DNA from 3 places in the Psychrobacillus sp. NPDC096426 genome. Region 2 is predicted to be linked to each of the others. Evidence: riboswitches for the same ligand, from Rfam matches in the RefSeq annotation. Region 2 holds a riboswitch; each other region holds the start of a gene.
The links. Region 2 has a riboswitch for S-adenosylmethionine ahead of ACIQYS_RS12545 (O-acetylhomoserine aminocarboxypropyltransferase/cysteine synthase family protein). Riboswitches for the same ligand answer to the same signal wherever they lie in the genome.
Positions count from the first base shown of each region.

Region 1: linked by a shared signal. The riboswitch ahead of ACIQYS_RS13480 (methionine ABC transporter ATP-binding protein) and the one ahead of ACIQYS_RS12545 (O-acetylhomoserine aminocarboxypropyltransferase/cysteine synthase family protein) in region 2 are both predicted to bind S-adenosylmethionine.
Region 3: linked by a shared signal. The riboswitch ahead of ACIQYS_RS06885 (2,3-diketo-5-methylthiopentyl-1-phosphate enolase) and the one ahead of ACIQYS_RS12545 (O-acetylhomoserine aminocarboxypropyltransferase/cysteine synthase family protein) in region 2 are both predicted to bind S-adenosylmethionine.

Region 1 covers NZ_JBIWEX010000015.1:32,069-40,273, reverse strand. Annotated here, with positions in the region: gene ACIQYS_RS13505 (acyl-CoA dehydrogenase family protein) at 1-126, shown strand, start outside; gene ACIQYS_RS13500 (arsenate reductase family protein) at 211-573, shown strand; gene gcvH (glycine cleavage system protein GcvH) at 648-1,028, shown strand; gene ACIQYS_RS13490 (toprim domain-containing protein) at 1,105-1,455, shown strand; gene ACIQYS_RS13485 (thioredoxin family protein) at 1,467-1,787, shown strand; SAM riboswitch class I at 1,829-1,933, shown strand; gene ACIQYS_RS13480 (methionine ABC transporter ATP-binding protein) at 2,127-3,152, shown strand; gene ACIQYS_RS13475 (methionine ABC transporter permease) at 3,145-3,813, shown strand; gene ACIQYS_RS13470 (MetQ/NlpA family ABC transporter substrate-binding protein) at 3,875-4,684, shown strand; gene ACIQYS_RS22430 (YuzK family famiily protein) at 5,344-5,499, shown strand; gene sufC (Fe-S cluster assembly ATPase SufC) at 5,898-6,677, shown strand; gene sufD (Fe-S cluster assembly protein SufD) at 6,696-8,003, shown strand; gene ACIQYS_RS13455 (cysteine desulfurase) at 8,003-8,205, shown strand, end outside.
Region 2 covers NZ_JBIWEX010000013.1:82,291-90,495, reverse strand. Annotated here, with positions in the region: gene ACIQYS_RS12585 (IclR family transcriptional regulator) at 1-40, opposite strand, end outside; gene ACIQYS_RS12580 (DinB family protein) at 114-620, shown strand; gene ACIQYS_RS12575 (PaaI family thioesterase) at 761-1,153, shown strand; gene ACIQYS_RS12570 (TetR/AcrR family transcriptional regulator) at 1,321-1,920, shown strand; gene ACIQYS_RS12565 (GDSL-type esterase/lipase family protein) at 1,922-2,590, shown strand; gene ACIQYS_RS12560 (SDR family NAD(P)-dependent oxidoreductase) at 2,607-3,425, shown strand; gene ACIQYS_RS12555 (YdcF family protein) at 3,452-4,039, opposite strand; gene ACIQYS_RS12550 (glycerol-3-phosphate acyltransferase) at 4,045-4,686, opposite strand; SAM riboswitch class I at 4,828-4,945, shown strand; gene ACIQYS_RS12545 (O-acetylhomoserine aminocarboxypropyltransferase/cysteine synthase family protein) at 5,064-6,356, shown strand; gene ACIQYS_RS12540 (homoserine dehydrogenase) at 6,436-7,422, shown strand.
Region 3 covers NZ_JBIWEX010000006.1:77,460-85,664, reverse strand. Annotated here, with positions in the region: gene mtnK (S-methyl-5-thioribose kinase) at 1-994, opposite strand, end outside; SAM riboswitch class I at 1,068-1,224, opposite strand; SAM riboswitch class I at 1,400-1,505, shown strand; gene ACIQYS_RS06885 (2,3-diketo-5-methylthiopentyl-1-phosphate enolase) at 1,580-2,794, shown strand; gene ACIQYS_RS06880 (2-hydroxy-3-keto-5-methylthiopentenyl-1-phosphate phosphatase) at 2,800-3,465, shown strand; gene ACIQYS_RS06875 (methylthioribulose 1-phosphate dehydratase) at 3,462-4,079, shown strand; gene ACIQYS_RS06870 (1,2-dihydroxy-3-keto-5-methylthiopentene dioxygenase) at 4,095-4,628, shown strand; gene tatC (twin-arginine translocase subunit TatC) at 4,850-5,605, shown strand; gene tatA (twin-arginine translocase TatA/TatE family subunit) at 5,631-5,834, shown strand; gene ACIQYS_RS06855 (TraB/GumN family protein) at 5,880-7,046, opposite strand; gene ACIQYS_RS06850 (amino acid ABC transporter ATP-binding protein) at 7,647-8,205, opposite strand, start outside.

The DNA of each region.
Region 1 (8,205 bases), on a different contig from region 2:
GGTGATACATTACGAATGATGCTTTCTGCTCTTCGCAAACTAACTCGCTACACACCGTATAATGTCATTACTAAAAAACGGGAAGCTTCTGTTAAATTAATTGACGCGGAGAAATATGTCGTGTAATGAACCTCACCACAAAAATACTGTGAACCGATGTGCGGTCCACAGTATTTTTTGATATGATAAAAAGAAAAAAGGTGAGAAGTAATGAAGATTCAATTTTTTGGTTACCCTAAATGTAGTACATGTAATAAAGCAAGTAAGTGGTTGAAAGACAATAATATAGAATTTGAACACAATCAAATAGTTGACAATCCACCTACAAAAGAATTAATAAAAGAAATACTAGAAAAAACAAACATCGAAATAAAGAAACTTTTTAATACAAGTGGAACAAAATATCGAGAACTACAATTAAAAGACAAGCTTCCAAATATGACAGAAGAAGAACAGATTGAAAAGCTAGTATCCGATGGGATGCTAGTGAAAAGACCACTTGTTTTTGATGGTAAACATCTGACACTTGGTTTTAAAGAAGAAGAGTTTGAACAAATTTGGATAAAGTCCTAAAGTAGTTGTTTTTATCATAAAAATATGTGAATATTATAGATGAATATATAACTTATTTGAGAGGGGTATAATTTATGAGCACACCAAAAGAATTGAAATACTCAGAAGAGCATGAATGGGTAAAAACAGAAGGTGGTAATGCACGTATCGGTATTACTCATTTTGCACAATCTGAGCTTGGGGATATCGTGTTTGTTGAACTTCCACAAGTGGGAGACGATATTAAAGCAGGAGACCCATTCGGTAGTGTAGAATCAGTAAAAACTGTTTCAGAACTTTATGCGCCTATTAGTGGAAAAGTTGTAGAAGTAAATAGCGAACTAGAAGATAGCCCTGAATTTGTAAACGAATCTCCGTATGAAAATGCATGGATGATCGTCGTAGAACCATCAGATACTTCTGAAATTGATGGCTTATTAAGTGCTGAACAATACGAAGAATTAATTGCAGAATAATAATCAAAACGCCGGTTAATTGTCGGCGTTTTTTTCATATACTGAGTTAACGATGATAATTAGGGAGAGAAGCTAATTGGCTAAAGTTTTTAGTGAAAAAGTAATTCTCGTCGAAGGAAGATCGGATAAGCTTCAGCTTTTACGACTTCTTGATGAATCCCCAGAAATTATTTGTACAAATGGTACGATCTCTAATGTAAAGCTAGAGGAAATTTTGAGCCCATACGATGATTTACCCATATACGCTTTTTTAGATGCGGATAAATCAGGTGAACAAATACGTTCCGTCGTCCGAAAAGAATATCCAGAAGCAATTCATCTTTACACGAATCCGATGTATTGCGAAGTCGCCAATACCCCTTTCAAAGTTTTGGCATCTATACTGAAACGTGTTAATATTAAAGTGAAAAAAGAATTTTTACTTTAGGATGATGTTTTGTGAATGAATGGACGCGTGAACAGTGGGAGCAATTAAAAAATGGCAACCAGCTTTCGCTATTCTATCTCTATACACCGATGTGCGGTACTTGCATGGTAGCAAGTAAAATGATGCAAGTGATTAATGAATTAGTACCGAATCCAGTTGGCCAAGCAAATATAAATTATTTAGAAAACCTAGCGATGGAATATGAAATTGAAAGTGTCCCATGCCTGTTGATTGCCAAACAAGGTCATGTATATAAAAAAATATACGCTTTTCAATCCGTTCCTTTTCTGTTAGAAACAATAAAAAGAATTGACGACGAAGTAGAAATGTGATAAAATACGTCTTACTGAGTCATATAAATTAAATAGTGTTACTCTTATTAAGAGTGGTGGAGGGAAGTGCCCTATGAAGCCCGGCAACCGTCATGAAAATGAAATGGTGCCAAATCACGCAAAGCGAATGCTTTGGGAAATGAGAGAATGGAAAAGTTCTATTTATAGATAACTTACTTCCCTTCTGCTCTTTTGCAGAAGGGATTTTTTACTTTATTCAGCAGTTATTGTTTGCGACGAGTAACCGCAGGAGCAGTGTTCAAACCTTGCAAAAATAAAGTATAAGCCTTGGGCGTAAGTACTCCGAGGCGTAATTGATTAGGAGGGTGTGAGATTTACATGATAAGTTTAAAAGACGTTTCGAAGAAGTTTAAAACGAAACAAGGTACGATAATTGCTGTTGACGATGTAAATCTTGACATAAAGCAAGGCGAGATTTTCGGCATTATTGGATATAGTGGTGCTGGGAAAAGTACATTAATCCGGTTGCTCAATGGATTAGAGAAACCAACTGCTGGACAAATAGTTGTAAACGGAAAAGAAATTACTTCTATAAATGAGGACAAACTTCGTCAAGTTCGACACAAAGTGAGTATGATTTTCCAACATTTTAACTTGTTATGGTCCAGAACAGTCGCAGAAAACATTGCTTTCCCGCTTGAAATAGCTGGAGTTCCAAAAGATCAGCGAGTAGCACGAGTGAATGAGTTGATAGAGCTTGTAGGCTTAGAAGGGAGAGGCAATTACTATCCTTCCCAACTATCAGGTGGGCAGAAACAACGTGTAGGAATTGCCAGAGCATTAGCAAATCGTCCAGAAGTATTGCTATGCGATGAAGCAACATCAGCCCTGGATCCAGAAACAACGGATGCTATTTTGGATCTATTAGTCAGCATTAATGAGAAGCTAGGTTTAACGATTGTATTGATCACACACGAAATGCAAGTCATTCAAAAAATTTGCAATCGCGTGGCGGTAATGGAAGGTGGACACGTAGTTGAAGAGGGCGACGTGTTAGAAGTTTTCCAAAATCCACATCAACCGATTACCAAAAGATTTGTTTCACAAGTTTCTGAATCGACGCAAACAATGCAAACGATCCAAAACTTAGTGGATCTATATCCAAATGGGAAGTTAATCAAACTCACCTTTGTTGGAGAACAAACGGAACAACCAATACTTTCTAGGCTGATCAAACAATTCGAACTAGAAGTGAATATTGTGCAAGGAAATATATCGCATACAAAGAGCGGTGCATTTGGTACACTAATTCTGCAATTAGAGGGCGATGCATTTGCAGTCGATGAAGCGATCCAATTTATACATGATCAAAAAGTAAGTACAGAGGTGATCAACAATGATTAATACGCTTTTTCCGAATGTTGATTGGCCTAAAATGTGGGACGCTGCGCTCGAAACATTATATATGACGGCAATTTCTACTATATTAACAGCAGTTATTGGTTTAGCACTCGGTCTTTTATTATTCTTAACAAGTCCACATCAAGCATGGGCAAATAAGCTAGCGAACTGGTTAACAGGGGCTTTTGTAAATATATTCCGATCTATTCCGTTTATTATTTTAATCATTTTATTAATTCCTTTAACGAAATTTTTAGTTGGCACAATGCGTGGGCCAAATGCAGCGTTCCCTGCTCTCGTCATTGGGGCTGCTCCGTTCTATGCGCGTATGGTGTTAATCGCTTTACGGGAAATTGATAAAGGTGTTTTAGAAGCAGCAAGATCGATGGGTGCCAAAACCTCTACTATTATATGGAAGGTTTTACTTCCAGAATCGATGCCAGCTTTAGTGTCTGGGATTACAGTAACTTGTATTTCACTCGTTGGATATACAGCAATGGCGGGAATAATTGGTGCTGGTGGTTTAGGAACACTTGCTTTTCTAGATGGCTTCCAACGCAGTAGAGAAGATGTTACATTAGTCGCAACGATTTTAATATTAATCCTAGTATTTATCATTCAATGGATTGGCGATATGATTACAACGAAAATAGATAAACGTTAGGTGTTCACGGGTTTACCCGATCACATATAAAAATGGGGAAAATTAGAAGGAGAGAATACAGATGAAGAAATTTTTAGCTGGAGCATTATTATCAATAAGTGCGCTAACACTTGCGGCTTGTGGAGAAGAAGAAAGCAATAAATTAGTGGTAGGTGCTTCAAACACACCACACGCAATTATTTTAGAACAAGCAAAGCCTATTCTTGAGGAACAAGGAATTGAACTTGTTGTGGAACCTTATCAAGATTATGTATTACCAAATAAAGATTTAGAGTCTGGCGAGTTAGATGCGAACTATTTCCAACATATTCCTTATTTAGAGGATCAAATTGCTACATTTGGATATGATTTCGTAAACGCTGGTGGAATTCATATCGAACCAATCGGATTATATTCTAAAAAATATAATTCTATTGAAGAGCTACCAGAAGGTGCAACAATTTTAATGAGTAACTCTATTCCTGACCATGGCCGTATTTTAGCAATGCTTGAAGCAAAGGGATTAATCAAATTGGCAGATGGCGTTGATAAAACAACAGCAGAAATCTCTGATATCGTAGAAAACCCTAAAAACTTAAAATTCGATCCAAACTACGAATCTGCATTAATGGTGCAATTGTATGAAAATGACGAAGGAGACGCTCTACTTATAAATTCTAACTATGCAATTGATGCTGGTTTAAATCCTCTTGAAGACTCAATTGCTATTGAAGAAGCTTCAGAATCACCATATATAAACATCATTGCAACAAAAGCTGGCAATGAAAACAATGAAAAAATCAAAGCATTAGTAAACGCATTACACTCACAAGAAATCCAAGACTTCATCCAAAATGAGTGGGGCGGATCAATCGTACCAGTAAACGAATAAATATAACGATCAAGCGGGCACGCATATTAAGTGCCTGCTTTTTTATATGCTTTATGGAATTATCAAGTAGATGGTATGCCACTATATAGGGATACTGCGTCGTAAAAGCTTTATTTGGTGACCGATATGATTTCCGCTGGGCCTGTTTGTCGTGTACAGGGTCCTGTTTGTTGCTTTCGAGATGTGTTTTGTCGTATTCGAAAGGTAGATTGTCGCGTTCGCAGCATGTTACGTCTCGTTCAACCATTTATTGGATTTTATTTTCAAGAAACAATACATAAGATTGAATTTAACGCAGTGCCGCTGATTAGCTAGCAACTTTTATAGATTGGAGCGGAAGGACGGCTACTCTAGCGGGATGAAGTGAGACAGATGAAACTTTACAGCGCACGCGTAGCGGCGGTGAAGGTTCATCGCTCACCCCGCGGAAAGCGTCCGCCCTGTAGCGAAAATCATTGCGGACACTTTATTCAACTTGCTAAGATGCGGTATCTAAATAAGATACATATAAAGTTATATTTCTATTATCGTCGATCGATTTTCCAAAGAAAAATAAATGTTTAATATGAATATACGTGGGTATGTACTATAGAGTAGGCGTAAAAAATTGAAAGGAATGATTCATTATCACTTCAGAAGGCTTACCTTACACGGAACAAATGGACCACGCATTTAGAGGAGTACACGGATTCGGATACGACGAATTACGAAACAGTCAAGCTCTGCGAATGAAAGTAGAAAAAAGAAGACAAAGAGATTATGAGAAAAGTATTCAACTTGTTGCAAGAATTGATGCACAATCTTTTAAAGGCTAAGATGATTAAATCCATGAAGACAAGCTCTTCGTGGATTTTTTTGTGCTATTTGGAAATATTAAATATTAAATCTATTACATAGGATAATTTTCTACAAAGAATCTCAAGCGCATTTAGGATGTACTCCGGCGAACAAAGGTGGTTGCACTTTTGATGTTTCCACTATATTCATAGTGAAATCAATTCTCAATTAGGAAATCGTATTGAAAATATCAACTTCTTCCAATTTCTCAAATAGTTTAGAGAAAGGGTTGAAAAATCTTGATTTTTGCGTGTTTTCTACAATAACTGCCAAACTGTTTCAAAAGATTTGCCTAAGACTTCAGTTTGGGTTAAGATTAGAATGATAATAAATTAGAATGGTTACACATTCATAGTTACTTAATGGAGGTTATTCAATGTCAACTTTAGTGATTAAGGATTTACACGTTGCAATCGACGGTAAAGAGATACTTAAAGGTGTTAATTTAACAATTAATACAAATGAAATTCACGCAGTTATGGGTCCTAATGGTACTGGTAAATCTACCTTAGCATCTGCTATTATGGGTCATCCTAAATATGAAGTAACTTCTGGTTCAGTTGAATTGGACGGAGAAGACGTATTAGAAATGGAAGTAGACGAGCGCGCACAAGCAGGTCTATTTTTAGCAATGCAATATCCAAGTGAAATTACTGGAGTTACAAACGCGGACTTCTTACGTTCAGCTATTAATGCTCGTCGCCCGGAAGGTGAAGAAATTTCTTTGATGAAATTCATCCGCGAATTAGATAACAAAATGGAATTTTTAGAAATGGACCTTGATATGGCACAACGTTATTTAAATGAAGGATTCTCAGGTGGAGAGAAAAAACGTAATGAAATTCTTCAATTAATGATGTTGCAACCAAAATTCGCTATTCTAGATGAAATTGACTCAGGTCTAGATATCGATGCGCTTAAAGTTGTTTCTAAAGGGATCAATGAAATGCGTGGAGAAGGTTTCGGAAGTCTTGTAATCACTCACTACCAACGTCTTCTTAACTACATCACTCCGGACTACGTACACGTAATGATGCAAGGTCGCGTAGTAAAATCTGGTGGTCCTGAGCTTGCGCAAAAATTAGAAGCACAAGGATATGACTGGATTAAAGAAGAGTTAGGAATTGAAGACGAGACAGTTGGACAAGAAGCATAAGAGAGGGGACGAATAAGCATGACGGTTGAAACAAAATTGGCATTAACCGAGCAAGATATCCGCTCCTTTTCAGAAGGTAACCAAGAACCAAGCTGGATGACGGATCTTCGTCTAAAAGCATTTGGTGAACTTGAGACACTTCCAATGCCAACACCAGATAAAACAAAAATTACAAATTGGAATTTCACTGAATTTCCTACACATACTGTAGAAAGCAATGCCTTTTCTTCTTTAGATGAACTTCCTGAAGAAGTAAAAGCACTTGTGCATGCAGAAGAACAAAAAAACATCTATATTCAGCATAATAATACACCTGCTTTTGTATCTTTAACTGAAGATTTACAAGCTAAAGGTGTCATTTTAACAGATATTTACACAGCCCTTCGTGAGCATAGTGATCTTGTTCAAAAATACTTTATGACTGATGGTGTAAAAGTAAATGAACATAAGCTTACTGCACTTCATGCAGCACTTTTAAACGGTGGAGTATTTGTATACGTACCGAAAAATGTTGTTATCGAAGAGCCAGTTCAAGTTATTTATTTACATGATAATGATTCAGCATCTCTATTCAACCACACATTACTAGTTGCGGATGAAAACAGTGCTGTAACATATGTAGAAAATTACTTATCTACTGTAGAAAAAACAACAGGCCAAGCGAATATCATTTCAGAAGTAATTGTAAAAGATAACGCAAAAGTAACTTTTGGTACGGTAGATGTATTAGCAGAAGGGTTTACAACTTATGTAAACCGCCGTGGGGTAACTAGTCGTGATGCAGTGCTTGAATGGGCACTAGGAATGATGAACGACAGTGATACCATTTCCGAAAATACGACTCATCTTGTTGGAGATAACTCAGAAGGCCACGTGAAAATGGTTGTTGTAGGACGCGGGAAACAAAAGCAAAACTTTACAACTAAGGTTATTCACTGGGGTAAACATACAGAAGGACAAATCTTGAAACACGGTGTGATGAAAGATGAAGCTTCTTCTATTTTCAATGGTATCGGAAAAATTGAATTCGGTGCGACAAAATCGAATGCAGAACAAGAGTCTCGTGTTCTTATGTTAAGTGAAAAAGCTCGTGGGGACGCAAACCCAATTCTATTAATTGATGAAGATGATGTAACAGCAGGTCACGCAGCTTCTGTTGGCCGAGTAGATCCACTTCAGTTGTACTATTTAATGAGCCGTGGTATTTCTAAACACGAAGCAGAGCGTCTAGTTATTCATGGATTCCTTGCTCCAGTAGTGAACGAATTACCGATCGAAGGCGTAAAGAAACAGCTGACGGAGGTTATTGAAAGGAAAGTTCGCTAATGCTCAGTAAAGAGATTCGAAGCTATTTTCCCATCTTAAATCAAGAGATTAATGGGCATCCACTTGTTTATTTGGACAGTGGCGCTACATCTCAAAAGCCAGTACAAGTCATTGAAGCGATTAAAAAGTATTATGAATTTGAAAACTCGAATGTTCACCGTGGAGTCCATACACTCGGCAACCGTGCTACAGAAAGCTATGA
Region 2 (8,205 bases):
TTAAAGAGCCGATGGTTGTATTGCTAGACATTAAATTCATTCCTTTCTTCCTTTGTTTTTTTGTAATGCATCACAATTAACGGTTTAGAACCGACACTAAGGAGTATTTTACAATGACAATAGAAAATTTGAAAGAAAGTTCAACAATTATCAAATCAATCATCGATCAAATGGTTCACATAATAGAAGCAACAGAAACATCTTTCTTATATAAAAAGCCATCTGATGAAGAATGGTCAGTTATGCAAATTGCTTGTCATGTCATCGAAGCAGTCGAATTCTGGGTAGCAGATTTAGAAGCATTATTAATCGTTCCTGGGGCAAAATGGGGACGTAACCACGAGCATGTTCGACGTTTAGCCGCTGTGGAAGAAAATTATGTTGCTTCTGTTTCTACAGAACAAGTAATTACTCGTCTCCAATCGCTAATTTCTCTTACAAAGCGAGCGTTAAGTAAAGTCCAAGCGGAAGATTTAAGTAAAACTGCACCAAGCTATAACGCTAATTTTGATGGCAAACCGCTGTCTTTTTTAATCGATCATTTAATTGTTAAACATATAGAGAGTCACTTAGGTCAAATGGTACGTCATTTGGAGAAAGTACAATATCAAAAGAGTTAATAGCTATTATAAATATCAAGAGAAGATAAAAAGCACAAGAGACGCAAATGCGCGCCTTTTGTGCTTTTTATGGCAAACAAGCGATAAATTCGACGAAACAATGATAAAATCACAGTATTGGTGCACAGGAGGCTTGTATGATGAACTTTTCTTCTTTGATTAATGAGTTTGAACAATCTAATTTTTTTAAGTATATAGGATTCGAATGTGTAAGTGTTGAATATGGGAAAGTAATAATTCAAATAAAAAAAAGACCCGAAATTTCTAACTTAAAGGATATGTTGCATGGGGGAGTTATAATGTCTGGTCTAGATATAGTAATGGGCATAACATCTAGATCATTAGGCGTTAAGGCTGCATCAACCATTCAAATGGAAGTAAAGTTTTTAAATAGTGTTTTTGAAGGAACAAGTGAAATAATTGGTGAGCTTATACACCGCTCCGATCATACGGCGATTTTAAATGGCAAAGTAATCGATGAACAAGGAAACTTAATAGCATATAGTACAGCTACATTTAGACTATATAACTAAAACTAATGCCTCGTGTTCATTGGGCAATACATTTCCAATAAGATGTATTGCTTTTAATCCAAAGTGACAATATTATGAACACTCATAAAATGATTTGAATTTTCAGTTAAATAATTTATAATTTAAATAGAACGATTGTTCAAATGTAAGAAGGAGCTTCTAAAATATTGAATAAAAGACGTTATGATAGCGATAAAGCAAGGCAAGTAATAATGGAAAATTCATTCCTTTTATTTTCTGAAAAGGGATATACTCAAACAACCGTAGGGGATATTTCAAAAGCCTCTGGTTATAGTAAGGGACATATTTATTATCATTTTGAAAATAAAGAAAAGCTTTTTGTTTTATTAGCACAAAAATCAATGCGGGAATGGTATGAAAAATGGTTGGAAAAGGAACCGGCTTATTCAACTGCTACAGAGAAATGGTATGGAATGGCTATGCATGTTTTATACAATTACCAGACACCACTATTAAAAGCAGGGCAGGAGTTAGCATCTGATCCAAAATCAAGTCCAGAATCCGTGCAGAAATTATTCGAGCTAGCAGTAATACCAATGGGATCTTACCGTTCTATATTTCAAGAAGGGGTTGAACATGGAGAATTTAAAGAAGGAAATATTGAGGAGTGGACTGCACTATTAGGAACATGGCTAGGTGGCTTATGCCAACTTACGAACACCACCCAAGATTTAAGTACGCTAGAGCCACTTTTTAAACAAGCGATTACAATCTTTTTAGCTTCGATTAAAAAAAGGGGGAATTGATATGAAAATTGGGTTCATTGGAGACAGTCTAACAGATGGTAGACCTGGCGTTTCTTTCTTTCACATTTTAAAAGAAAGGTACCCAACTGTCACGTTCGTCAATCTTGGGAAACCAGGGGAAACAGTTAAAAGCTTGCATGTACGGTTAACAAAAATGAAGCTAGCTACTGACTATGATTTGATATTCCTTTGGATCGGTGTCAATGATGTCTATTCTAAACTCTTAAGTGTTCAAGCACAGCCAGTGGTAAATAACCATGAAGAGTTTAAAGAAATTTATCAGCAAATTTTAGATATGGTAATTGCTTCATCAAGAAAGGTAGTTACCGTATCGCCATCCATAGTTGGCGAAGACCTTCACAATTCTCCTAATCAAGAAACGAAAGAATTGGCAGCCCTTATCGAATCCATTAGTAAAGTGAAGAGTGTAGATTATGTGAATATACAAGCAGCATTTAAGGAGCACTTAGTCAATGTAAATAGTTCAGATTACATTAGCACAAATCCGATGAGAGTCATGCTGGATGTTTTCTTCTATAAGAAACCTTCTAAAATCGACGAGTTATCAAAGAAAAGAGGACTAAATCTTACATTAGATGGAATTCATTTAAATAGTACTGGTGCACAAATTGTAGCGGACGTATATGCAGCAAGTATAAATCGGTTATAAAAATGGGGGATTTCGTATGGGAGACTACAAAAAGATTGCTATTGTAACAGGTGGTGCTTCAGGAATAGGTAGGGCATTATGCAACGAACTCGTGTCCCAAGATGTATTTGTAATTATTGCAGATATAAATGAAAAAGAGGGAAAAACTGCGGAGGTTCAACTTAACGAAACGGGGCCTAATGCTAGGTATGAGTATATGGATGTTACTGATTATAAAAGCGTGGAGAGTGTAATTGAATATACGTACAAAGAATTTGGGCGATTAGATTATCTATTTAACAATGCGGGTATTACAATGTATGGAGAGTTATATGATATGTCGAGGGAAGACTGGAAGGAAATTGTGAACGTTAATTTGTGGGGAGTAATCAATGGAACACAGGTTGGATATCGTATCATGAAAGAGCAAGGATTCGGTCATCTCGTTAACACAGCATCAGCTGCCGGGCTTGGGCCATCTCCTCTTACTACTGCTTACTCGACAACCAAACATGCTATTGTAGGCTTGACTAATTCTTTACATTTTGAAGCAGAAGAATATGGGGTAAAAGTGAGCACGCTTTGTCCAACATTTGTTGATACGCCTATTTTTACTAGTGCCAAGGCAATCAATATAGACAAAGTAGCTATGTACAAACAATTAGAAAAGCAAAAGTTAATGTCTCCAGAAAAACTAGCTAAAATCGCTTTGGATGGCGTTCATAAAAACAAACCGATTATTTGTCCAATGCCATTGCGTAGAACAATGGATATCTTTTTCACGCTAGTTCCTACAGCCCACCGTTCTCTTATGAAATTAGTTTGTAGGGAAGGTAGAAAAGCACGAATTTCTTAGACAAAATAACTCCGAGTATCTCGGAGTTATTTCCCTACAATATAAGTCTTTAAAAGCGCAGCTCGCTCACGCAATCTCACTTTCGCCTTCACCACTTTTGGCGTTTCTGCAGCTACAACATCCGTATCCCAATTTAGCTTACGAGCAAGCATTTTCGCACGATATAGATGGTAATCGCTCGTAATAATCGTCACAGAATCCACATCATCCGGCAACAGCTCTTGCGAAAACAACAAGTTTTCATAAGTAGAGGTCGAACGATTTTCCACGATGATACGCTCCTCTGCTAACCCGTTTTCCAAAAGGAAGTTTTTCATTAATACAGCTTCCTCTATATCTTCATCGGGACCTTGTCCACCAGATACGACGAGCTTCACATGAGGATTTTCTACAGCATACGCGAGTGCCGCTTCTAAACGATAACGTAAAGCAAGAGAAGGGACATTTCCTTTTTTCACTTTTGCACCAAGCACGATGGCGTATTCATTGGATCCATTTGCTTTCGGTTCTAATCCATCGTCTAGCCATTTGCTCGTGATCATCCACATACCAAATCCGCCTGATATAACAACTAGTAAAGGAATAAGCACGATCCACCTCACTTTTTTCTTCATATCATTCACACAGATGGTTTCTTTTTCTTCAAGAACGCGGATATTCTTGGTTCTTCTTTACGGGCTAGACGGCGAAAGTTTTCGATATGGAGAATAAGAGCCATGACGAATAAAAAAACGGCAACCGCAATAGGTGCAACCCCTTCGGCAAACCAAATGGAAGCCACTATAAATACTGCATAAAATACAAACACACCGATCAATAAAAAATCCGTTAAAAAAGTCGTACCTACTAATAATAAAAGTCCAATAAGTCCAATAGGCCAATATATAGCAAATAGTATTCCAATTATCGAAGCGGTCCCTTTCCCACCCTGAAATCTAGTATAAATTGGGAAATTATGCCCTAAAATAACAGCAGCTCCAGCCAAATAAAGCAATAAATCCGATTCCATAACGGAAAAAATACCATATTGTTGGATGCAAAAACGCACGCCGACAATAACGAGTACTCCCTTTAAAATATCAATCACAGCGACTAGGATGCCATATTTCATACCTAGCACAATCGCCGCATTCGAAGCACCAGAATTTTTGAGCCCTTCTTTTTTGATATTGACGCCACTTAGAACCTGCGCAACTTTCGAACCATGGATTGAGCCGACTAAGTAACTAATAACTAATATAATCAAAATCCAAACTGCCATCATCTCACCTCTCTATCTAATAACTACAATACATTAAACGTTCCATCACCAAAGAAGTTTCAGAATTTTTTATAAAAACACTTGACTTATAGTTTAATAGAATCTTATACTTTGTATCAAGATGGAAAACTAAATCTAATACTCTTATCAAGAGTGGCGGAGGGACTAGGCCCTGCGATGCCCGGCAACCACCGAGTTCTAAACTTGGAAAGGTGCTAATTCCTACAAATTCGGATTACTCGAATTTGGAAGATAAGAGGAGGAACATGCGAAACTGCACCCCTCTTCTTAATCGAAGCGGGGTTTTTTGTTTGTCCTAATGATTCTTACCCGTTTCCCAATGCGTCCATCTAAACTATTTTTAGGAGGAATTCAAAATGACAAATCTTCAAAAAGAAACAGTTCTTTTGCACGGTGGTCAACAGCCAGATCCAGTAACAGGTTCACGAGCAGTATCTATTCACAAAACGACTTCTTACGTATTTCGCGATACAGAACATGCACAAAATCTTTTTGCATTAAAAGAAACGGGCAATATTTACTCTCGTATTATGAACCCGACTGTCGATGTTTTCGAACAACGAGTAGCGCTTCTTGAAGGTGGAACGGCAGCAGTTGCAGTATCTTCGGGTATGGCGGCAATTGCGTTCTCGATTTTGAATATTGCGGGCGCAGGGGACGAAATAATTGCAGCAGAAAACTTATATGGCGGTACATTTAATTTATTTGCACATACGCTGCCTCGTTACGGCATTACGGTAAAATTCGTTGACTCTACTAATCCGGAAAACTTCCGTGCTGCAGTAACTAATAAAACAAAAGGCTTTTTCGCAGAAACGATTGGAAACCCAAGTCTAAATATATTAGATATAGAAAAAGTAGCGGCGATTGCAAATGAAGTAGGCGTTCCACTTTTAATAGATAATACATTCGCTACTCCGTATGGAACGAACCCGATTAAGCACGGTGCTCATGTTGTTATCCATTCCGCTACGAAATGGATTGGCGGACATGGAACGACGATCGGTGGAATCGTGGTAGACGGAGGAAACTTTGACTGGAACTCAGATAAATTCCCAGGGTTTACTGAACCAGATATAACATATCACGGATTACGCTATGGAATCGATGTACCAAACGTCGCATTTGCGATTAAATTACGTGTACAGCTTCTACGTGATTTCGGACCTTCGTTAAGTCCAGAAGCAGCGTTTTCGTTCTTACAAGGGCTAGAAACGCTCCATCTTCGAGTACCTAAGCACAATGAGAATGCACAAAAAATTGCGGAATATTTAGTAAACCATGAAGGTGTAGAATGGGTGAATTATTTAGGATTGGAAGATCATCCGTCTCATGAACTGGCGAAAAAATATCTACAAAACGGCTTTGGGTCTATCTTAAACTTTGGCGTAAAAGGCGGAAGAGAAGCAGGTCGTCGCATTATCGATAATATAGAAATTTGGTCGCATGTAGCAAACGTGGGAGACGCGAAGTCATTGATTATTCACCCAGCTTCTACAACACATCAACAGTTAACACCAGAAGATTTAGTGAAAACAGGCGTAACAGAGGATCTAATCCGCTTGTCTGTAGGGTTAGAAGCGGTAGAGGACTTACAAAATGCTTTAGATAAAGTACTTGTGGAAAAAACAAATGTCCTCTCTAGATAGAATTTTGTTGTTAATTGGGCGGAAATAGTCTACAATATGTAAAAAGCTCAATTGTGCAGATTTAGTTGGAGGAGAAAGTATGGCGAAAATAAAAGCAGCAATCTTAGGTTTCGGAACAGTCGGTCAAGGGATATATCATATTGTCAATGAAAAAAAAGAAGACTTAAAAAAATCGCTAGGATTGGATATTGAAATTAGCGCTATTCTTGTCCATAACCTATCCAAAGAAAGAATAGAAACTCCTGGTGTACTAGTAACAGATGACTTCGAGGACATCATTAACATTCCTGGACTACAAGTAGTTTTTGAAGCTATTGTCAATGAAGAACCGGCGTATAGCTATTTATGTCGAGCGATTGATAAAGGTTGTCACGTCATTACAGCAAATAAAGTGATGTTCTCCAAGTATAGTATTCCGCTACAAGAGCGCGCGAAATCCCGAGGCGTATTTGTCGGGTATGAAGCAACTACAGCTGGTGGAGTTCCTGTCATTAAAACATTGAAAAATTTGCTTCAAGTCAATTCAGTGAAGAAAATTCAAGGAATTTTAAATGGAACGTCGAATTACATTTTAACGCAAATGCGTGTAGATGAATGTCAGTTTGAAGATGCTTTAAAAGAAGCACAGCTCCTAGGATATGCAGAAGCAGATCCATATAATGACGTCTCAGGTCAAGACGCCTTCCGTAAATTAATGATTTTAAGTGCGCTCGCTTTTGGTAAACAGCCAAACTGGAACGATGTAAAAGTAGTGGGAATTGATGAAATTTCATTAGAGGATGTGAAAAAAGCGAAGCAAGAAGGTCTTCGTTACCGACATGTTGCAGAAATTGAGCAAGATGAAAACGGGGAACTATTTGCATCGGTTGGACCGCAACTTGTAGGCCCAGATCATCCTTTATACGCGATAGAAGGAGTAAATAACGCTGTTTCACTAGATACAAACTACATCGGGACCCTCACATTAGTAGGACCGGGTGCGGGGATGTATCCAACTGCAAGTGTTATGGTAGAAGATTACGCGGAAATCATTGGAAAACGTGCAGGATTTTTTATTACGATTTAAAATATATAGAAGTAAAAAATAGGATGATCTCTAATTGTAGAGTATCATCCTATTTTTTGTCGTTTTCTAGGGATTAGAAAGTAACGTAATATGGGAAAGTGTGTCATAAGGTATCCGCCATGATTTTCGCTGCAGGACGGACGCTTTCCACCGGGTGAGCGATGAGCCATTCCCGCCGCTTGCGCGTACGTTGGAATGTCTCATTAAGCTCACTCATCCGGCAGGAGTCGCCGCCTGCCGCAAAAATCAATGGGAGTTGCTCACTTTACAGTGTCGGCTCGCTAAAAAACAAAATTTTATCCAGTTTTCCAATTGCTTGTATCCAGTAATTGGATTAGGGCAACAAACTAATCATTTAAAGCAACTAGTTCTAGTCTGAAAGCAACTAAATCGGCACGAGACCAACTAAATTGCCTGCGAAAGCAACTAATTCTTACAATAGCAAGTTTACTTGGAGTGAGATGACTATAGTTGCGGCTCATGCAGGGTGCGTCAAACGAGAAGGCTAGCGGTCCCTTTCGACGCATTATCCCTAGTAAGTGAAGAATTGCATCATCACAAATTTCTAAAAGAAGATGAGCTTTTTCCATATAGGGAGCTTGGAAGTTAGCCTTAATTTATTGTTGTATATGGAAATTCAGGAAAAACAAATAGTGAAAGAATAATAGGGCATAGACTTTTTATGTTTTGAAAGTGTGTTTCTTGGTATTTCTAACGCTTTTGTATAATCCCCTTCTTAATGCAGCCAGTTAGTGAAAAGAAGGAATTGAATGCTGTTTTATA
Region 3 (8,205 bases), on a different contig from region 2:
CGAGTGTATCTTGGAAAACTTTCTCCAGAACATACGCCTTAAATCCTTTCGTATCTTTATACGATTCCACTGCCTTCGTATCCCAAAGTTTTGAAAACTCCGCAGAAAACACATCCCATGTTTCTGCAATATGGTGGAGGATTACCTCCCGTTGTTCCCCATCTCTTGTAATCGTTTGAACTATTAAATTAGCTAAAAATAATCCAACATCAAAACCAACCGGACCATAAAAGGCAAATTCAGGATCAATCACTTTTGTTTCCGTTTCACTCGCAAAAATACTACCTGTATGCAAATCTCCGTGAAGTAATGCTTCCGCTTCTGTCAAAAAACTTTTCTTCAATTTTGCGACTTCTAGCTTTAAAGGTTCATTACTCCAAATTGCTGCTACTGCCTCTCGTAAAGAAGGCTCAAAATCATTTGTTTCATGGTCAAAAAATGGATCGGTAAAGATGAGATCTTCTGTAATTTTACACAGTTCCGGATTAGAAAACTCGGAAACTAGTTTCTTTTTTTCAAATGGATGTAATGCAAAATCAGATGTATGAAATAGAGTTTGTGCTAGATATTCCCCTATATGGGATGCTAACTTAGGATAGGCTTCTAGACGGATCAACCCTTCCCGTGCAATAGTCAAATGTGATAAATCTTCCATCACTGTAATCGCCAATTCCTCATCGACTGCATATACTTTGGGCACTAGTCCCACTGCAAATTCTCCATGTTTTTGAAGTGCTTTTGCTTCAATTAGTGCACGCTTTAACGTGAGAGGCCAGCTTTCACCAACTACTTTTGCATACGGCAAAGCTTGTTTTAAAATGATTCCCTTTCCACTTTCTAATTCTTTGATATGAAAAACATAATTTAGATTCCCATCACCGATTTCACGACATTCCAACTCCGCGTCTTTTGGAAAAAGCTCCAGCCTTTTTGCGTATAAAATTGCCTTTTCTTCTGTTAATGATTCATACTCTTTTTTCGTAACTACCGTCATTCTTCTCTACCTTCCTGTACAAAATAAAAAGCCTCTTTCCAAAGAAAGAGGCGTAGAATAAGAGACTTCTCGCCTCTTATCTTTCAGAAAGTTCCCTTTCTGATGGAATTAGCACCGTGCCTTACGAGATGTTCATCTCGGCGCAAAAAAAGCGCCCCGTCTCACAACGGAATTACAGTCGGTTGCTGGGCTTCATAGGGCCATTACCCTCAGCCTGCTCTTGATAAGAGTGCTATTATTTGTAACTTTATATTGTTGATTTGAATCCTAACATAATTCAAAAAGTTCCGTCAACATATTTTTTAAAATTTTATAAAAATCTAAAAACTGTATTGACATTTTTCTTATTGCGTGAAATAATCGTTAGTAATTTGACAATAATAATAATTTCAATTGAATAATATTTTCTTATTTAGAGCAGGTGGAGGGACGAGCCCAATGATACCCGGCAACCGATTCATACTTTGAACACGGTGCTAATTCTTGCAGTCGGTTGACTGAGAAATAAGAAGTTGTTAACTATTTAACCTCTTCTTATTTGAAGAGGTTTTTTTAATTTGATTTTTTTAAAAGGGGATTGAAATTATGAGTGGAGTAACTTCAGTATATCAATTGTACGGAAATCCTGGATCATTCGAAAAAAAAGCAGAGGGCATCGCTTTAGGATTGACGATTGGCTCATGGACCGACCTACCTTTACTGGAACAAGAACAATTAAAACAGCATAAAGGGAATGTTGTTTCCATTACGCAGTTTGAAAATATACACCACCCATCTAAGACTGATCAAGTGAAAGCAGAGATCAAAGTAGAGTATCCTAGTGCCAACTTTTCAGCAGATTTGCCTGCCATCTTAACAACTGTTTTTGGCAAATTATCATTAGACGGGGAAGTGAAACTATTAGACTTAGAATTTTCACCGGAGCTTTTAGCAAAGTTTCCTGGACCGAGATTTGGTATCGAACATATTCGAAACATACTAAATGTACATGAGCGACCACTAATCATGAGTATATTCAAAGGGGTTATTGGGCGAGATATCGATTATTTAGCAGAGCAACTTCAACATCAAGCGCTTGGAGGGGTAGATCTTGTAAAAGACGATGAGATACTTTTTGACAACCCATTAACTCCTTTTGAAAAGCGAATAACAACTGCCAAAGAAGTGTTACGGCAAGTTTATGAAGAAACTGGACATCGAACGCTTTATGCAGTGAATTTATCTGGACGAACGTCGAAGTTAAGAGAAAAAGCTAGAAGGGCAAAAGAACTTGGAGCAGATGCTTTGCTACTAAATGTTCATGCATACGGGCTAGACGTACTACAAGAGCTTGTTGAAGATGATGATATTCAATTACCACTTATGGCGCATCCTGCATATAGCGGGGCTTTCACTTCTTCTCCATTTTACGGGGTCGCAACTTCCCTTTTACTTGGCAAATTAACGCGCTACGCAGGAGCTGATTTTTCGTTATTTCCTTCTCCGTATGGAAGTGTTGCACTCGAGAAAAAAGTGGCACTTACTCTAGGCGAAGAGCTAACAAAAGCAAGTTCTGTAAAAAGAACTTTTCCAGTTCCTTCTGCAGGTATTCATCCAAGTTTAGTACCTCTTTTAATGCAAGATTATGGAATCGATAGCATCATTAATGCTGGGGGTGGGATACATGGACATCCTACTGGTGCGATTGGCGGTGGGCTTGCCTTCAGACAAGCCGTGGAAGCTGTCCTAGCTGAAATTCCGCTTTCAGAAGCGGCAAAGCAGCATGTTGAACTCAAATCAGCAATCGAATTATGGGGGTAAGCATAATGAAAAAACTAGTCATCTTTTGCGACTTTGATGGCACGATTACGACTCAAGATAATATTATCTCTATTATGAAGCAATTTGCTCCTCCCGAGTATTTGCAGATCAAAGAGAATATTCTGGGACAAAAGCAATCGATTCGTAAAGGTGTCACGGATATGTTCGCACTACTTCCTGTTTCACTGAAAGATCAAATTACAACTTTTTTGCTAGAACAAGCACAAATTCGCGAAGGTTTTGCTGAATTTGTTTCTTATACAAAACAAAACAAAATTTCGCTTTATATTGTGAGTGGCGGAATCGATTTTTTTGTGAATCCAATGCTTGAGCCGTTCGGACCGTTTTCCGATGTTTATTGTAACGAATCGGACTTTTCGGGGGATACGATACAGATTAATTTTCCACATGGATGCGATGAGCAATGTACAAACAAAGGCTGTGGCTGCTGTAAGCCATCTATTATTCGCAGGCTCCAAGACAGTGATGCATTAAGCGTTGTCATTGGAGATTCTATAACAGATCTAGAAGCTGCTAAATTAGCAGACATCGTCATTGCACGAGATTTCCTGATAGAAAAATGCGAAGAACTTCTTATTCCATATGAACCGTTTGAAAGTTTCCATGATGTCATAAACATAATAGATGCAAAATTAGGTGTAGAAATATGACAGCACTTCAAAACAAATGGGAAGAATTAGCTGACATTAAAGACGAACTAGCCGCAAGAGATTGGTTCATGGGGACTAGTGGGAATTTAGCGATAAAAGTGAGCAATCATCCACTACACTTTTTAGTGACAGCTAGTGGAAAAGATAAAAAGAAGCGGACAATGGAAGACTTCTTACTCGTAGACACTAATGGACTTCCAGTTGAAAAGACCGATTTAAAACCATCTGCAGAAACATTACTGCACTGTGCCATATACGACAAAACATCAGCTGGATGTAGTCTTCATGTACATACAGTGGCGAATAATGTTATTTCTGAAATATATGGTGATGAGGGAAAAATTGACTTTCAAGGTCAAGAGCTTATTAAAGCTTTTGGTTTATGGGAAGAGGATGCGTTGCTCTCTATCCCTATCATTCCAAATCACGCGCATATTCCAAGCCTGGCAGAAGAATTTTGTTACCATATACATGCTGATAAAGGAGCCGTACTAATACGAAACCACGGTATCACTGTTTGGGGAAAAGACGTTTTCGAAGCAAAGAAACTATTAGAAGCCTGTGAGTTTTTATTTCAGTATCAACTAGCACTACTTCAAATAACATCAAAATAAGAGAGGAAGATTGAAATGGCTATCATTAAAATTCAGGGAACAAATGAAACAATTGAAGCACAAAACGAGGTTGCAGCATTTTTAGAAGATCAAGAGGTTGTTTATGAACATTGGGATATTGAAAAGTTACCGGTACACCTTCGTGAAAAATTTGATCTAAGCGATGCAGAAAAAGTGGAAATTCTACAAGCTTTTCAAACGGAGATTGATGACATTTCAGAACGTCGTGGCTATCAAGCATCCGATATAATTTCGTTATCTGATTCTAATCCTAACTTAGATGAACTTTTGAAAAACTTTGAACGCAAGCATATTCACACAGACGACGAAGTGCGCTATATTGTAAGCGGCCATGGCGTGTTTATCATCCAAGGAAAAGATGAGCGTTTCTTTGAAGTACATTTAACACCTGGGGACCTGATTTCTGTTCCTGAAAATATTACGCATTACTTTACACTTTCGGAAGATCGTAAAGTAGTTGCAGTTCGAATCTTCGTCACAACAGAAGGCTGGGTACCAGTTTACCAAGACGAAGTTGCTCAAAGCTAAATCAAAAACTCCTAAATTGCCGTATAAAGCAATTTAGGAGTTTTTTATCAATTATTAAGTAAATAGCGGGTACTTTTATTTACAAATTCACTGGAAAGAGTATAATGTGAAGGTGACGTAAGTCTATATTACTCACTGTAAAATCTATTTTTGACTAAATGAATTCTAATAAAATAAAAGCAAACTTCACTTTGTTTGAGAAGATGGGGTGGTAAAACCTAATGACACAAGAACCAGAATTGACACTTGTCGAACATTTAACAGAACTACGAAAAAGGCTTATCATTGTAGCAACAACATTTATCCTTTCACTTGCATTAGGATTTTGGCTTGCTCCAAAGACATTAACTTTTATAAAAAAACAACCTACAGCCGCCCATGTTGAATGGAACGTGTTTGGTTATACAGATGGTCTTATGATTTATGTTAAATGTGCTCTAATTTTAGCTATTTTAATCACTTTACCCATTGCAATGTATCAAATCTGGTTATTCGTAAAACCAGGTTTATTGGAGAAAGAAGCACAAGGAACAATTTTCTTTATACCCGTTTCGTTCTTTTTGTTTTTAGCAGGGATAAGTTTTAGTTATTTTATTCTTTTTCCTCTTATGTTGAACTTTATGTCTAGTATCAACGATTCTATAGGAGCTTTAGAAACTTATGGAATGCAACAATACTTTACATTTATGTTTAACTTAATTATTCCTGTAGGCATTGTTTTTGAATTGCCAGTTATTATTTTATTCCTAACAAAGTTGGGTATAATAACACCAGATCGATTGAGAAAAATGAGAAAGGTTTCATACTTTATACTAGTAGTAGTGGGAGTTTCTATCACACCACCAGACTTTATCTCTGATTTTATCATCGTTGTTCCATTACTATTACTTTTTGAAATAAGTATTCTTGTTTCTAGCTGGTCGTATAAAAAACAACTAGCAAAAAGAGCACTTGAGGAAGAAAAATTAGCAAAATAACCTATTATTCGAGGAGGAACATCCCATGCCAAATATCGGTGTACCAGGGTTAATCATCATTTTAGTTATTGCTTTAATCGTTTTCGGACCTTCTAAACTACCTCAATTAGGTAAAGCGGTAGGACAAACGTTAAAAGAATTCAAAAACTCTACAAAAGATATCGTGGATGAAGTAGCAGAAGAATTTAAGTTAGACGACAAAGAAACAGATACTAAAAAGAAAAACTAATACGAAAAGCCAGCTATCCTTTGGAATAGCTGGCTTTTATGATTTTTAAAAATTTTTAAAGAATAAGCGAATAACATCTGCGCCGCCTAAGAGTGTACCTAAAGATCCAACTAAATTAGTTAGAACGACTACTAATAAAATACGTGTAACTTTATTACGCCAAAAACCTTTTATCGTAAATACATCTTCCGAAAGAGTTTCAAAGTCCCCTATATTAGGACGACGAATATATGCTTGCACAATCCCTGATACCCAACCAGATGCTATTAGAGGATGTAATGTAGTAATTGGTGCTGCCACAAAAGCAGATAGTATAGCAAGCGGATGTGCCAAAGCAATAGCCGCTCCGATAGCTGCCGTAGTACCAGTCCACAGTATCCAACTTAAAGCTTGATCTAACCCAGCAGTAGGGTTGGCTAAAAAGGTGTAAACAACAATTGCGATAAGAAGGACCGGTATTGCCCATCCTATAATCTTAGGCACAATTGATTTGGGAGGTATCTCGACCAACGCTTCTAGGTCATGTTCTTTGTGTATTTCTTTCGTGATACCCGGGACATGAGCAGCCCCTAATATAGCAACTATCTTATTTCCTGGAGCATCTTTTATTTTTTGAGCTAGATATTGATCTCGTTCATCAATTAAAGGAGTCTTTAACTTAGGGAAAGATTCCGTAAATTCAGCAAGAACGGCATTTAACGTATCTTGCGTTTTCATTTTTTCTAGTTCTTCTTCTGAGATTGTTTCCTTGCTAAAAATACTAAAGATTACTCCGTTAAGTAGTTGTGCTTTCCCCATAAATCCAAGGTTATGCCAAATCCGAGAAAAGGTGATTTGAATATTGCGGTCTGCAAGCACTAGCTCTGCTCCCGTTTCTTTAGCAGATTCAATCCCTTGAATCATTTCTTGCCCAGGTTTTATCTCAAATTGCTTTGCTAAACGATTTTGGAAAGAGGATATTGCTAGATTCATCAAAAGCAATGTGGCTTTCTTTTCTTTAATCACTTTAAAGATGTCTGTTTCTTTCCACTTGCTTCCTTCCATCACCGATTGATATCGTTGGTCATCTAGTTCTATACAGACAGAATCTGGTCTTTCTGCTTCAATTACTTCTTTTACTTGTTCTGCACTTTGTTTAGATACATGCGCTGTTCCGATTAATATTATTTCTTTACCGTCTAAGTTTATACGAGTAATATTCTCTTCTCTCACAAGTTTCTTCCTTCGTTGAGTATATTTCTTTTACACAAATTCTTGGTAAAAGACTGTCTATTATTAATAATGAATTAGTTGGGCGTAAATTTCAATTATGTTTTACAATTAATATAGAAAAATGAATAATAACAAGTAGACAGTGTAGGGATAATACGTCTTAAGGAGATTACCGCTAGGATTTCCGTGCAGGGCGGACGCTTTCCGTGGGGTGAGTGATGAGCCTTCACCGACGCTTGCGCGTACGTTGTGAAGTCTCATCTTACTCACTTGATCCCACTGGAGTCGCCGCCCTTCCGCTACAATCCAGTAGAGCTTGCTATTTACTTAGCATACTAGCAGTAAGAAATATTACGCATTATCGGGAAGAGTCTTCACTATGAAAATAAGCCGAATATTTTTGCCGCAGCGCGCCGGGCCGCATGAGCCGCAGTCATGAGACCCACTCGTGTGCAACACGAGTTGGCTCATGCAAGGTGCGGCAAGTGCGAAGGCTAGCGGTCATCTTAAGGCGCATTATCCCTAAAAGGTTACGTACTTTTTTTCTATAAAAAAAGACATCCGTTTACGATTCAACATAAATGGATGTCATATCCTTTTTTACTTTAATGTACGTTTTAAAAACTCTCTCGTACGTTCTTGTGTAGGATTATTGAAAATTTGCTCTGGGCTTCCTTCTTCTGCAATAACTCCTTTGTCCATAAACACGACACGGTCAGAAACTTCTTTCGCAAATTCCATCTCATGCGTAACGATTAACATCGTAAGCCCTGACTCAGCAAGTTCCTTCATGACTTTTAGAACCTCTCCTACCATCTCAGGATCCAGTGCCGATGTTGGTTCATCAAATAACATCACGTCTGGTTCCATCGAAAGTGCACGAGCGATTGCCACACGTTGCTTTTGCCCTCCAGATAGCTGGTTTGCTTTTGCATTTACGTATTGATCCATCCCAACGACCTTTAAATAATTCATCGCTATTTTTTCTGCTTCTTCTTTAGAACGTTTTAACACTTTTATTTGTCCAACGACACAATTGCTCAACACATTATGGTTGTTAAACAAGTTAAACTGTTGGAAAACCATCCCTAACTTTGTACGATAAGCGTGGATATCGTGTTTGTCGTCTAAAATATTTTCACCATTGTAAATAATTTGA